One region of the Vibrio sp. TRT 17S01 genome, then DNA from elsewhere that is predicted to be linked to it. Evidence: predicted binding sites of a transcription regulator. Region 1 holds the regulator's gene; each other region holds the start of a gene.
What was found. The regulator CRP, encoded in region 1, controls carbon source genes, mostly activating them, when cyclic AMP is high. The targets are predictions, from matches to a motif close to TGTGANNNNNNTCACA.
Positions count from the first base shown of each region.

Region 2: the regulator CRP is predicted to act here: its motif matches at 2,588-2,603, upstream of deoD (purine-nucleoside phosphorylase).
Region 3: the regulator CRP is predicted to act here: its motif matches at 2,191-2,206, upstream of recB (exodeoxyribonuclease V subunit beta).

Region 1 is NZ_JBNJOG010000007.1:226,316-230,593, reverse strand. Features, by position in the region: gene ACQEXS_RS13325 (phosphoribulokinase) at 94-963, shown strand; gene crp (cAMP-activated global transcriptional regulator CRP) at 1,206-1,838, shown strand; gene ACQEXS_RS13315 (sugar-binding protein) at 2,056-3,069, shown strand; gene ACQEXS_RS13310 (DUF1338 domain-containing protein) at 3,113-3,904, opposite strand; gene astD (succinylglutamate-semialdehyde dehydrogenase) at 4,075-4,278, opposite strand, start outside.
Region 2 is NZ_JBNJOG010000005.1:239,885-244,162, forward strand. Features, by position in the region: gene ACQEXS_RS10585 (L,D-transpeptidase family protein) at 1-19, opposite strand, end outside; gene phrB (deoxyribodipyrimidine photo-lyase) at 21-1,436, opposite strand; gene ACQEXS_RS10595 (YbgA family protein) at 1,457-2,407, opposite strand; gene deoD (purine-nucleoside phosphorylase) at 2,709-3,419, shown strand; gene ACQEXS_RS10605 (transposase) at 3,491-4,278, shown strand, end outside.
Region 3 is NZ_JBNJOG010000002.1:250,324-254,601, reverse strand. Features, by position in the region: gene recC (exodeoxyribonuclease V subunit gamma) at 1-2,046, shown strand, start outside; gene recB (exodeoxyribonuclease V subunit beta) at 2,305-4,278, shown strand, end outside.

The DNA of each region.
Region 1 (4,278 bases):
AGCGCTATAATCCATGCTATAGTGGCAAACGATTCATCGTCCCGAGTGTACGATGAAATCCAACAGGTAAGTTAGTTAACGACAAGGGTTGTCATGTCAGCAAAACATCCGATTATCGCTGTAACAGGCTCATCCGGTGCAGGAACCACCACAACTTCGGAAGCTTTTCGTAAGATGTTCAATATGATGGACATTAAAGCTGCATGGGTAGAAGGTGATAGCTTTCACCGTTTCACTCGTCCTGAAATGGACGTCGAAATTCGTAAAGCTCGTGAGCAAGGCCGTCACATCAGTTATTTTGGTCCTCAGGCCAACGACTTTCCCGCCCTCGCCGAATTCTTCCGTAAATATGGCCATGAAGGTGCTGGCCAAGTACGCCGTTACCTACATACGTTTGATGAAGCCGTCCCTTATAACCAGATGCCCGGAACATTCACACCTTGGCAAGATCTGCCTGAAGGCAGTGATGTTTTGTTTTACGAAGGTTTACATGGTGGAGTCGTAGATGGTGACGTCAACGTGGCACAACATGTTGACCTTTTGATTGGCATGGTCCCGATTGTAAACTTAGAGTGGATCCAAAAATTTGTCCGCGATACGCGCGATCGCGGACACTCACGTGAAGCCGTGATGGACTCCATTGTCCGCTCGATGGACGACTACCTGAATTACATTACCCCGCAATTTTCCCGAACACACATTAACTTTCAACGCGTCCCAACGGTCGATACATCCAACCCTTTGAACGCAAAAGGCATACCAAGCTTGGATGAAAGTTTCGTTGTGATTCGTTTGCGTGGCATTAAAAATGTTGACTACCCTTACCTACTTGCCATGATTGATGGATCGTTTATGTCTCGACACAACACCATCGTTGTACCTGGTGGCAAGATGAGCTTTGCAATGGAGCTCATAGTAAGGCCGATACTACAACAGTTAATCGAAACAGGAAAAATTGGATAAAAAGTGCTAGTCGATTGCGATTACTTTTCATACCGTGATCATGTGCACATTTTTGCGTAAATTATCCGAGCTTCGACACGATTAAAATCAAGAAATCGTTTTCGAAAAAGGATACTATTTGTAGCCGAAACACAAGATAGCTTGCAGCACTGGTGAAGTGCTCTTATCCTAGTAAGCCTGATTCAAGGCTTCGCTAAAACATGGAAAGCGACAAGCGTACCCTGCAGAGGAAGTGAGATATTATGGTTCTAGGTAAACCTCAAACCGACCCAACACTAGAGTGGTTTCTTTCACATTGTCATATTCACAAGTACCCTTCTAAGAGCACGCTGATCCACGCGGGCGAGAAAGCGGAAACCTTGTACTACATCGTCAAAGGTTCTGTAGCGGTACTAATCAAGGATGAAGAAGGTAAGGAAATGATCCTTTCTTACCTAAACCAAGGTGACTTTATCGGTGAGCTTGGTCTGTTCGAAGAAGACCAAGAGCGTACTGCTTGGGTTCGTGCAAAATCTCCTTGTGAAGTTGCAGAAATCTCATTCAAGAAATTCCGTCAGCTTATCCAAGTAAACCCAGACATTCTAATGCGCCTGTCTGCTCAAATGGCTCGTCGCCTACAAGTGACTAGCCAGAAAGTAGGTGACCTAGCGTTCCTAGACGTAACTGGCCGTATTGCACAAACGCTACTAAACCTAGCGAAGCAACCAGATGCGATGACGCACCCAGACGGCATGCAAATCAAGATCACTCGTCAAGAGATTGGCCAAATCGTTGGTTGTTCTCGTGAAACAGTGGGTCGTATCCTGAAAATGCTTGAAGAGCAGAACCTAATTTCTGCACACGGTAAAACTATCGTGGTCTACGGTACTCGTTAAGCAAACGCTTGAAACGTTCTCAAAAACCCGGCTTCTTGCCGGGTTTTTTTATTGCTTTCCCCTGTGGCAGGGCTCAAACATTCACTTAAAGGTAAAGTTTCATCTCGGTGGAAGCTGTGAATAGAGACTGAACTTTTTTACTCTTCATACAACTCTTCATATTAAGTATGCCATTCGGTGTTAATTTGTAGCACGGACAATATGAAAAGGAAGTTCTATGAAGCGATTAAACATCTCGTCTATTCTCATCGCAAGTGGCCTTGCGACCAGTGCCATGGCCAACACGCCCTACACCTATAATGCGCTACAAACTGATACCCCTCCCGTCATTGATGGCGTGTTGGACGATGCGAGTTGGCACAATGCAAAAGCCACTTCGTTGTTTGTTTTGCATAATAATGGGCAATACATCGCGCTTTCTGATACATGGGCCAAAGTCACCTATGATGCAGACAATTTGTATATCGCGTATTGGGCGCAAGACCGCCACCTTTCTGCCAGCTACCAAAACCACGATGATCCGACCTACCAGAACGATGATACGGTTGAAGTATTTTTGGACCCCGATGGTGATGGGAAAAACTATTATGAACTGGGCATCTCACTCAATACGGCTTATGACGTGGTGATCCACCAACCGTCACCTTGGTCTGACGATTTAGCATGGAACATTGAAGGATTGGAGCATGCTGTTACTGTGCAAGGCACAGTGAATGATGACAGTGATGTGGATGAAGGCTACCGCGTCGAAGTTAAAATCCCACTAAAATCTCTCAACTATCTTGGTAATGGTAATGAAGAGTATCAGCACAAGCTATGGCGCTTTAATTTATTTAGAGCCAATTACAAAAGCTATGCCCCTGACTGGGAAGCTTATGCTTGGCTCTCTTGGAGTCCTGTTGGTTCTTTTGGCTTTCACCAACCTGACACATTTGCATTCTTAAATTTCTCGGATGTGCCACAGTGGCAAGCCAAAGCATATCAAGCAGGAGAGCAAGTGGCTTATCAGGGAGACATTTATCAAGCTGAGCACTACAGTGCGACCGCGGCTCCGGGCGAATCGACACTGGACAACTGGCGCATACTCAGTGACATCCCAACCCCTTACAATGCCAATCTGTATTACTTAGCGGGCGATCAGGTCAGTATGGATGATGTCATTTATCAGGCAAACTGGAAAACCAAAGGCCAGCACCCTGCGCACAGCGTTGATTGGACACGCCTCCCCTAATAAAAAAGCCGCACAATGCGGCTTTTTTGCTTTAAACGGCAACTTACTGGTTGGTACTTTCAAAGATTTTGTCTGCTGACGCCGCAACAAATCCAGGATACAGCTCCCCAGAATCCATAGGATAGCGCTTAGCAAATTCATAAAATCCGCCCGGGATCATCTCTGGCCCTTCAGAAAACTCCACCAAAACACGATCAGCCATGGTAGAGGATTGTTCCAACAGAACGTCCGGAGATCCTTTGACTTCACCACCAAACTCATTGATTGAGAAGCCAGCTTTACGCAAATGATCATTCACCTGTTTAACTTCTTCCATCGCATTGAGTTGATTCACGCTAACCGTAAAGTGGTTTGCGCCATAACCATGTGCGGCTAGCCAAGAAGCATACTCGCTCTCTTTTGCCAGCAACTCAAAATCACTGAGGCTCAAATTCCATAGACGTCCGCTATAGAGGAACGCTGGATCATTGAGTTTCGTTGCATCTACTTGCGCTACCAGCTTGTGGATGATCTGCTGCATCTCTAATGAGCATTCTTCCACTTTCAGTTCACTAATAAACACTTTAGGCTGCTTTGGATCAGGGTGTTCAAAATGTTTCGCAGCTAATTTTTTTGCCTCAAACTGGTATTCCCCTTTAGGTTGATAGCCTAAATCTAAAAATGGTTTAGCTAAGGTATCAATCCCTAACGGGGAAACATTAAACGTGCGCAGCGCAATGTGGTCATTAATCAGAGGTTCACCCTCTTCCAATAGGTAATGAACTTTTTCAGCAGAGGGACACAAGCGATGAATATAGTCATTCCATAACAACTGGAACAATGTATCTGGCGTCATAACGCCTCCTTGTTAAGGTGTTTTCGGTTATTGGAAATAATCGGCTACCCAAATAGATTGAGATAGCCTTCAACCTGTGACGTAGATATTAGAGTTATTTTTTGTTGTGATCCCTTTTGCAGCGACCACTTAACTGCGCAAAAGGAGATGGGCTGCAAGCAGCCCATTTTTTATAACGTGATTCCGGGACTGAGTGTTTCAGGAAGTAGCGTTGTTTCACCTTCCATCGATGCCATTGGATAAGCACAATAGTCCGCGGCATAATAAGCACTTGGCCTTAAGTTACCCGAGGCACCCGGTCCACCAAACGGCGCATCACCACTTGCCCCGGTCAGTTGTCGGTTACGATTGACGATGCCAGCGCGGATGTGGTC
Region 2 (4,278 bases), on a different contig from region 1:
AAAGAACTTTTCGCAGCATTTTAGGTTTCCTTAGCTTCTTTATAGAGACGTAAGGTTATCTCTCTTTCTACCTTGTGATCAACTATCGGCTTGGGATATGACAATGTATTGACAGCTGGGCATTTCCACGGCTGATGAATATAACGTGTTTCTAAATCTCGTAGCTCAGGAACCCAGCACCGAATAAAAACGCCATCGGGGTCAAACTTCTCCCCTTGAGTAATTGGGTTAAAAATCCGAAAGTAAGGTTGACCGTCACATCCGGTTGACGCACACCACTGCCAGCCACCATTGTTCGCAGCATAATCTCCGTCAATCAGGTGGCTCATAAAATAGGCTTCACCCTCTCTCCAACTAATATGTAAATCTTTAACCAGAAAGCTGGCGACAATCATTCTCAAACGGTTATGCATCCAACCTGTCGTGTTAAGTTGCCTCATTGCCGCATCAACAATTGGATACCCAGTCATGCCCTCTTTCCACGCTTGGAACAGCGTGTCATTCGTTACCCATTGCAAGCTCTCCCCCCATTCAAGAAAGCACCGTCCTTTACTGAGCTTAGGTTCAAAATGAAGTAAGTGTTGATAAAACTCTCGCCAAATCAGTTCGCTTTGCCAAACCTCTCGACCACAACTTAGGGTCGGCGTTTGCCGATACATCACTCTGCCCATACATTGCCGTACAGAGAGCGCACCAATTGCCAAATAAGGGGAAAGGCGACTTGTTGCCAGTAGAGCTGGAAAGTCACGTTGCTGATGATAGTGTTCAACCCATTGCTGGTCGAAATCGCGCAGTTGATTGCGGATAGCAATTCTATCAATGGGGTACGCAGCACTAGAAACCCGAGGAAAACTGAAACTTGCATTCAGTTGAAGCGAGTTTATTTTATCCTTTTGCAGTTGAGACAAAGGCGAAGCGGTTTCAGTCTTAAGTACTGAAAAAGACAACGCATACAACTTGCTGAGATAAGCCTTTTTAAAAGGCGTAAAAACTTTAAAGTACTCTCCTTGTTTGTTGAGCACGGAACCTGGAGGAAAAATGCACTTATCATCAAAGCATTGATATGCCACCCCTTCCAATTTAAGCCGCATTCTAAGATGCTCATCCCGTCGTTGTTCGTCTACCTCATAATCCTTGTTTAGATAAACCGCACCGGCTCCACATTGCTTCGCGATATGAGCAACAAACTCTGCTCCATGCTCATAGGTGTCACTTTCATGATAAATAAGCTCGACGTTGTACTGTGCTAACTCTTGTTTAAGCACTTCGAGACGTCGGTATATAAGGTCTGCCTGAATAGGGGCAAGATGATGCTTAAGCCAAGTGTCAGGTGTCGCCACATAAACACCAATCACAGGTTCGCCACTTTTTATAGCTTCAAATAATGCCCTATTATCATCAACGCGAAGATCGCGCCTGAACCAAACCAGTTTCATCCAATTAATTTACCTTGCATTCATAAGCCATAACGTAAGCGTAGCGCTTGAGGATAAGGGTCAAAAAAAGATTGTTGTTGTAAGTAACAGTCAGGATGCGCTGATAAATAATGTTTTATCAAGGTTAAAGGGGCCAGCAAAGGTAACAACCCAACGCGATAATCATCAATTAGTTGGCGAAGTTCCGCTTTCTGAGCTTTGTTTAGAGCACGTTTAAAATATCCTTGCAGGTGCATCAACACATTAGTGTTATTTTTTCTGCTGGCTCGATGCACCATCGCTTTCATTAAGCCTGTGCGATAAAGGTTATAGAAATCAAGAACATCATAATCACATATGTGAGCCACAAGCCGTCCTAACTCCTTGTATGATTGAGGGTGATGCGCCATCAAGGTCAACTTATAACGAGAATGAAATGCAACAATTTTTCCTCTAGTAGGAGTGCCACTCATTGATTGGTAGAAATCGTGTAAAGTAAAAACCCGGGTCACGAAGTTTTCTTTCAGTACAGGATCATTAAGACGTCCATCTTCTTCTACAGGTAGCCACGGCATTTTAGCCATTAACTCTTTGGTGTAAAGGCCAACTCCAGTGCTGTCTGAGCCTCCTTTTTTATAGACTTTAACCCGCTCCATACCGCATGTCGGTGACTTGGCACAAACCACATAACCGCAAAGTTGATCATTGATTAACGCATTCACTTTCTGTTTTGCGAAAGCCACCATCCTATCGGTGTGCTCTATACTATTGTCTTTCGTCTCTACAAGGGCGATCCGCTCTTTGTCGGAAATAAGCCGAATGGTCGGCCTTGGCACTGGCATTCCGGACTCAACTTCAGGACATACCGAAACAAACTCAAAATAAGGTGACAATTCTTTAGTCACAAACCGACTCAATTTATGTCCAGAGTCAAACCTGACATGCTCACCAAGTACGCAAGCACTTACCCCGATTTTAATCATTTGGCTCATAAACAATCCCCTTTCTCAATCAAACATCAATACTTTTTATTTGAATCTGCATCTATCCATACGATGAGAGAGGCATTTTGGTTCAATTTTTTAAGCAAACGTTTTTACAAATCGATTGCTCAATCAAAATCAACAGAATTAGTTATCAATAGGTTTTTGAATGTCTAAAATAAGGTTTTTTGTGACAGAGTTCTCATGGGAGTATGCTAGATATAGCTAGTATTGCCTCAACAGATTTTTTCAGTTCAACAGAATTAGTAATAAAATGAGCTAATTCGCTAGCAACTTTGGAGTAACAACTATGGCAACCCCACATATTAATGCACAACCTGGTGATTTCGCAGAAACAGTATTGATGCCAGGCGATCCACTACGTGCAAAATACATTGCAGAAACTTTCTTAGAAGACGTAAAGCAAGTTTGTGATGTGCGTAACATGTTTGGTTTCACAGGTACTTACAAAGGAAAACGTGTTTCTGTAATGGGCCACGGTATGGGTATCCCATCATGCTGTATCTATGTTCACGAGCTTATCGCTGAATACGGCGTGAAAAACGTCATTCGTGTGGGCAGCTGTGGTGCAGTTCGTGACGACGTTAATCTAATGGACGTTGTGATCGGTATGGGTGCATCAACAGATTCTAAAGTAAACCGTATCCGCTTTAACAACCACGACTTTGCAGCGATCGCTGATTACGGTCTTCTAGAAGAAGCAGTTAACCAAGCGCGCGCTCAAGAAGTACCAGTAAAAGTAGGTAACGTGTTCTCAGCTGATCTTTTCTACACACCAGAAGCTGACATCTTCGAGAAGATGGAAAAACTAGGTATCTTGGGTGTCGATATGGAAGCTGCGGGTATCTACGGTGTTGCAGCGGATCTTGGTGCAAAAGCACTGACGATTCTAACGGTATCTGACCACATCATTCGTGGTGAAAAACTAAGCTCTGAAGAGCGTCAAAAGTCGTTCAACGACATGATGAAGGTTGCACTTGAAACTGCAATCAACATCTAAGACTCCACCGATTGAAGTACTTCGCCATCAGAGGATTCTCTGATGGCCCAGATAATCCCGAGGGGGAGATTGTGACAACAGGCAAACTGCCGCTGGAAGCAGAAGGGTTACAGCTCAACTTTTGTAAAACATTGGCGTGTGACAACTTTGGATTGAGTGAGGCACATCGATACGTTGTGCAGCATGCTAACCCAAAACGACCTGCTATGGTTTGTCGGGAATGTGGCGCTTTCCCCCCCTTACTTAACAATCAGGAAGTTCTTAACGAACTTCATCGACTACGTCACCTTCACAGTGACGGCCTCCCCGCATGTCGCAATGAAGACTGTGACAATTTCGGTCTTTCCGTTCATACCCACAAACATCTTTACCATGCCTTTGGTTATAGTGGCGATCGTCAGCGTTATCGCTGCAAACAATGCCAATCGACCTTTGTGGACAAATGGTCTGGAGCAAACAAAAAGCTGAATTTTCAAGAGAACCTACTCGGTTTGCTCTTTATGAGTTACTCGGTACGTGAAATATGCCGTAAGTTGGAAATTAACCCAAAAACGTTTTATGACCACCTCGATCACATCGCAAGTCGTTGCCGCCGTAAGCTGGCAATGATTGATGCGCGATGGGTAAACCACGCACAAAGCTATCAGCTTGCTTCGTACTATGTGCCATTGCAACCACAGAGCAACAATGGCGTACTTTGGATAACCACTGGGGAAGCGAAAACTGGCTATATTTTGTGCCAGCATGTGAATTATTCTTCAGACGAAGAACCCAATGGCCCCAATGACCACAACCCTTACGACATGCCAGCAAGATTCGTATCGCAGGATTATTCATCTGAGTCCAATATGCCTGCGTC
Region 3 (4,278 bases), on a different contig from region 1:
CTTGAGTTACTCGAAACCCCGGCGATCCTAAAACGTTTTGCGCTCACGGAAGAGGAATTTTTGCATGCTAAACGTTGGGTGGAAGAGTCGGGTATTCGCTGGGGGTTGAGTAAATCGACGGCTGGAGAATTCGAACTGCCTGAAACGGAGCAAAACACATGGCAATTTGGTATTCAAAGAATGCTGCTCGGTTATGCGATTCCTGATTCCGCTGGCGTTTATCAAAGCCAAGATTTGACGCTTTGGCCGTATAACGAAGTACAAGGCATGGGCGCAGAGCTTGCTGGTAAACTTGCCCATTATATTGACAGCATCAGTGCATATCGTTCCCGATTGGCGGCTTCTCAAAGTATTGATGAATGGCGCTCGGTATTATTGCAATTGTTGGATGACTTTTTTGCTGTGGAATTAGAAGGGGAAATGGCACTCAAGGCCATTCGCGATACCCTCACACAGCTGAAGCAACAGTTGTCTGATGCTCATTATAACCAAGAGTTAGCGCCGGAAATTATTCGTCAATATCTTCATAACAAGCTATCCGGCACCCGTGTATCTCAACGTTTTCTCGCAGGACAAGTTAACTTCTGTACCTTGATGCCGATGCGCTCGATCCCATTCCGTACCGTATGCTTACTAGGGATGAACGATGGGGTTTACCCACGCACGATGCCACCAGAAGGTTTCGATTTAATGAACAATCGTCATCGGGCTGGGGATCGCTCGCGTCGAGATGATGACCGTTATCTGTTCCTTGAAGCCTTGCTATCAGCGCAGCAGACGCTTTACATCAGTTATGTGGGCCGTTCGATCCAAGATAATACAGAGCGAGTTCCATCGGTACTGGTTTCTGAGTTAATGGAATACTGCCATCAAAACTACTGTTTGGTTGGTGATGAAGCGCGTTCTGTCGATGAGTCGGGAGAGATGTTAGTCGACAGGCTTGTTACTCATCATGCAATGGTGCCTTTTAGCAGCAGCGCTTTCACCTCAGAGTTTGGCAGTTATGCCAAAGAGTGGTTACCCGTTGCAAATCGTATTGGCCATCAGCGTCGCGAGTTTAATCAATCGCTGAGCGATTATTTGCTTGATACTCCAAGCACCATTGAGTTGGACTTGGTTGAGTTGCAGCGCTTTTGGCGTTTACCCGTGCAGTATTTCTTTAATCGCCGCTTAAAAGTGACCTTTGAGCCCCCATTGCCTGTCATGGAAGATGACGAACCATTTGCGTTGAATGGTTTGGAAAGTTACCAAATGCGAGATGAGCTACTGGAAGTGTTGCTAGACAATCAAGGGAAGGATCATGATGAACAGACTGTCCAACAGTTTGTTCAACAGCAGCGGGCTCAGGGCAAGCTACCTGTTGGTGCATTTGGTGATATTGAGTTTGAAACTAACCGCGTGCAGACCGAAGAGCTGGTGGAGAAAATTACTTTCTTATCGGGAGTGAAACAGGATGACGTAGAGATCAAACTGAATATTGAACTCGCTGATCATGCTAAGCAAGTGATGCTCGCAGGTTGGGTAACGCAAAGTTATCAGTCTGGATTGGTGCGCTACCGCACCGGTGTTATTCGCTCTCAAGATTATCTAGCTGCATGGATTGATCACCTTGCGATGTCGGCAATGGGGCATAGTAAACCCACTCATCTGATTGGTTACGATCGTAAAGAAGGCGCGCAGCATCTGATATATCCACCGTTACCCGGTGCGGATTATGCCAAGCAACTGCTTACAGAGTTGGTTCGATTGTTTTATCAAGGGATGACACACCCCTTACCGTATTTTCCTAAAACCTGCTTAGCGGCTATTGAAGCTGGGTTTAGTCGAGGAAACTGGGTGGATGATGAAGAAAAGTCACTCAAGAAAATGGCTGATACATTTAACGACGGTTATATGAGTACCGGTGAAGGTAACAATGTATATATTGCTCGTATTTGGCCTGAGTGGCATGAAGGGTTAGCGAATGATGTCAGAACGTTAGCGACTCTGGTAATGCAAGGGCCAAGATTAATGATAAAACAAGCGCAAGATGCTGAGTCAGAGTAGGGTGGCCGCCAGTAAATCGTTATTTATGTGTAGGGCGTTCGCTGTGCGGCCACAAGGTCAGAGGGACCATAATGAGGTTAGTTACATAAGTGTTCGCTTATGCAATGAATGACGCGCATACTAGCGCGTGACAGGGTGAGCTTCCGTGAGTGAGATCTCACAAAGCCTTAATAAAATAACCACTTATATCAATTGTTAGAATTTTTGAGTCTGGATCACACTCGCTCCAATCTCTTTCATAACAAGGGCTTATTTTTTATGACATTAATGTCAGTAGTAACTCCACTGGATACCATGACGTTCCCTTTACATGGGGCGCGTTTAATTGAAGCCTCTGCCGGTACCGGGAAGACTTTTACCATCGCTGGTTTGTATTTACGTCTGCTGCTTGGTCATGGCTGCGAGCAAAGTAAACATCAAGTGCCATTGACGGTAGATCAAATTCTGGTGGTGACCTTTACTGAGGCGGCAACCGCTGAGCTTCGCGATCGTATTCGTGCACGAATTCATGATGCGCGCATTGCGTTTTCACGTGGAGAAAGTACAGACCCTGTGATAGCTCCACTGCTGACAGAGATAAGTGATCATAAACAAGCGGCAGAAATCTTACTGCAAGCCGAACGACAAATGGATGAGGCGGCCGTCTACACCATTCATGGTTTCTGCCAACGTATGCTTACCCAGAATGCTTTCGAGTCTGGCAGTCGGTTTAATAACGAGTTTGTAACGGATGAAAGCCACCTCAAAGCTCAAGTCGTTGCTGATTATTGGCGGCGTAATTTCTATCCGCTGCCATTAAATTTAGCGGGTGAAGTACGCCGCTTGTGGAGCGCTCCTTCAGCCTTGTTGCACGACATCAGCAGCTATCTGACAGGATCGCCTTTGCATTTATCTACGCCAGCTATGCAGGGCAGTTTGGCGCAACTTCATCAAGATAACTTACAAAAAATCGAACAACTGAAAGCGCTTTGGCGTGAGAGCGAGGACGATTTTCTCTCGTTGATTTCCGGATCTGATGTCAATAAACGCAGTTACACCAAAAAGTCACTGCCTAGCTGGTTAGAAGCTGTGACAGTCTGGGCAGCCAGTGAAACCACCAGTTACGAGTACCCAGATAAGCTAGAGAAGTTTTCTCAGCAAACGCTACTGGAAAAAACGCCCAAAGGTACTGCGCCGCAGCACCCCGTGTTTGAAGCTATCGAGGAGTTTCTCGCTCAGCCAGTCAATTTGAAAGCTCCGTTGCTCGCTCATGCAATAACACAATGCCGGACGATGTTGGCTAATGCTAAGCAACAAAAGCAGTGGCTATCTTTTGATGACTTACTGACTCAACTTTCTGCCGCAATTGATAACGATGAACAAGCCTTGCTCACTGAACGCATTCGCACGCTATATCCAGTGGCAATGATTGACGAATTCCAAGATACCGATCCATTGCAGTACAGCATTTTTAGCCGAATTTATCTCGATCACCCGCAGTCTGGATTATTTATGATCGGTGACCCAAAACAGGCGATTTATGCATTCCGTGGCGCGGATATCTTTACTTATATCAAAGCGCGAAATCAGGTCAGCTCTCACTTCACCTTAGGTACGAATTGGCGCTCTAGTGCTGATATGGTGTCGGCAGTCAATCAAGTATTTGCATCTGCCGACAGCCCTTTTGTCTACGATGATGACATTCCATTCTTACCGGTTCAGCCTAGTCCAGTTGCCGATAAGCGCGTTTGGAACATGGGTGACCAAAAGCAACCAGCATTGACGTATTGGCTTATGGAAGCGGATGACAAACCGCTTGCGAAAGGTGAGTACGTAAAAGTGATGGCCGAAGCAACGGCGAGCCAAATTCAAACGATTTTGACCGAAGCGCAGCAAGGGCGTGCTGTTTTCGAAAACGGCAAAAAACGCAGTGCGATCCAAGCGGGAGATATTGCTGTCTTAGTGCGCACCGGAAGCGAAGGCAGAATGGTTAAAGAGGCGTTAGCAAAACAAGGTATTGCCAGTGTTTATCTTTCTAACCGTGATAGCGTCTTTCTCAGTATTGTGGCCAGTGATCTACAGCGCTTACTGCAAGCGGTTTTGACGCCAGAAAATGATCGCGCACTAAGAGCGAGTCTAGCCTCTGAATTGTTTGCACTTGATGCAGCTCAGCTTGATGCGCTGAATAATGATGAAAATGAATGGGAAAATGCCGTCAACGAGTTCAAAGAATACCGCAAGCTTTGGACACTG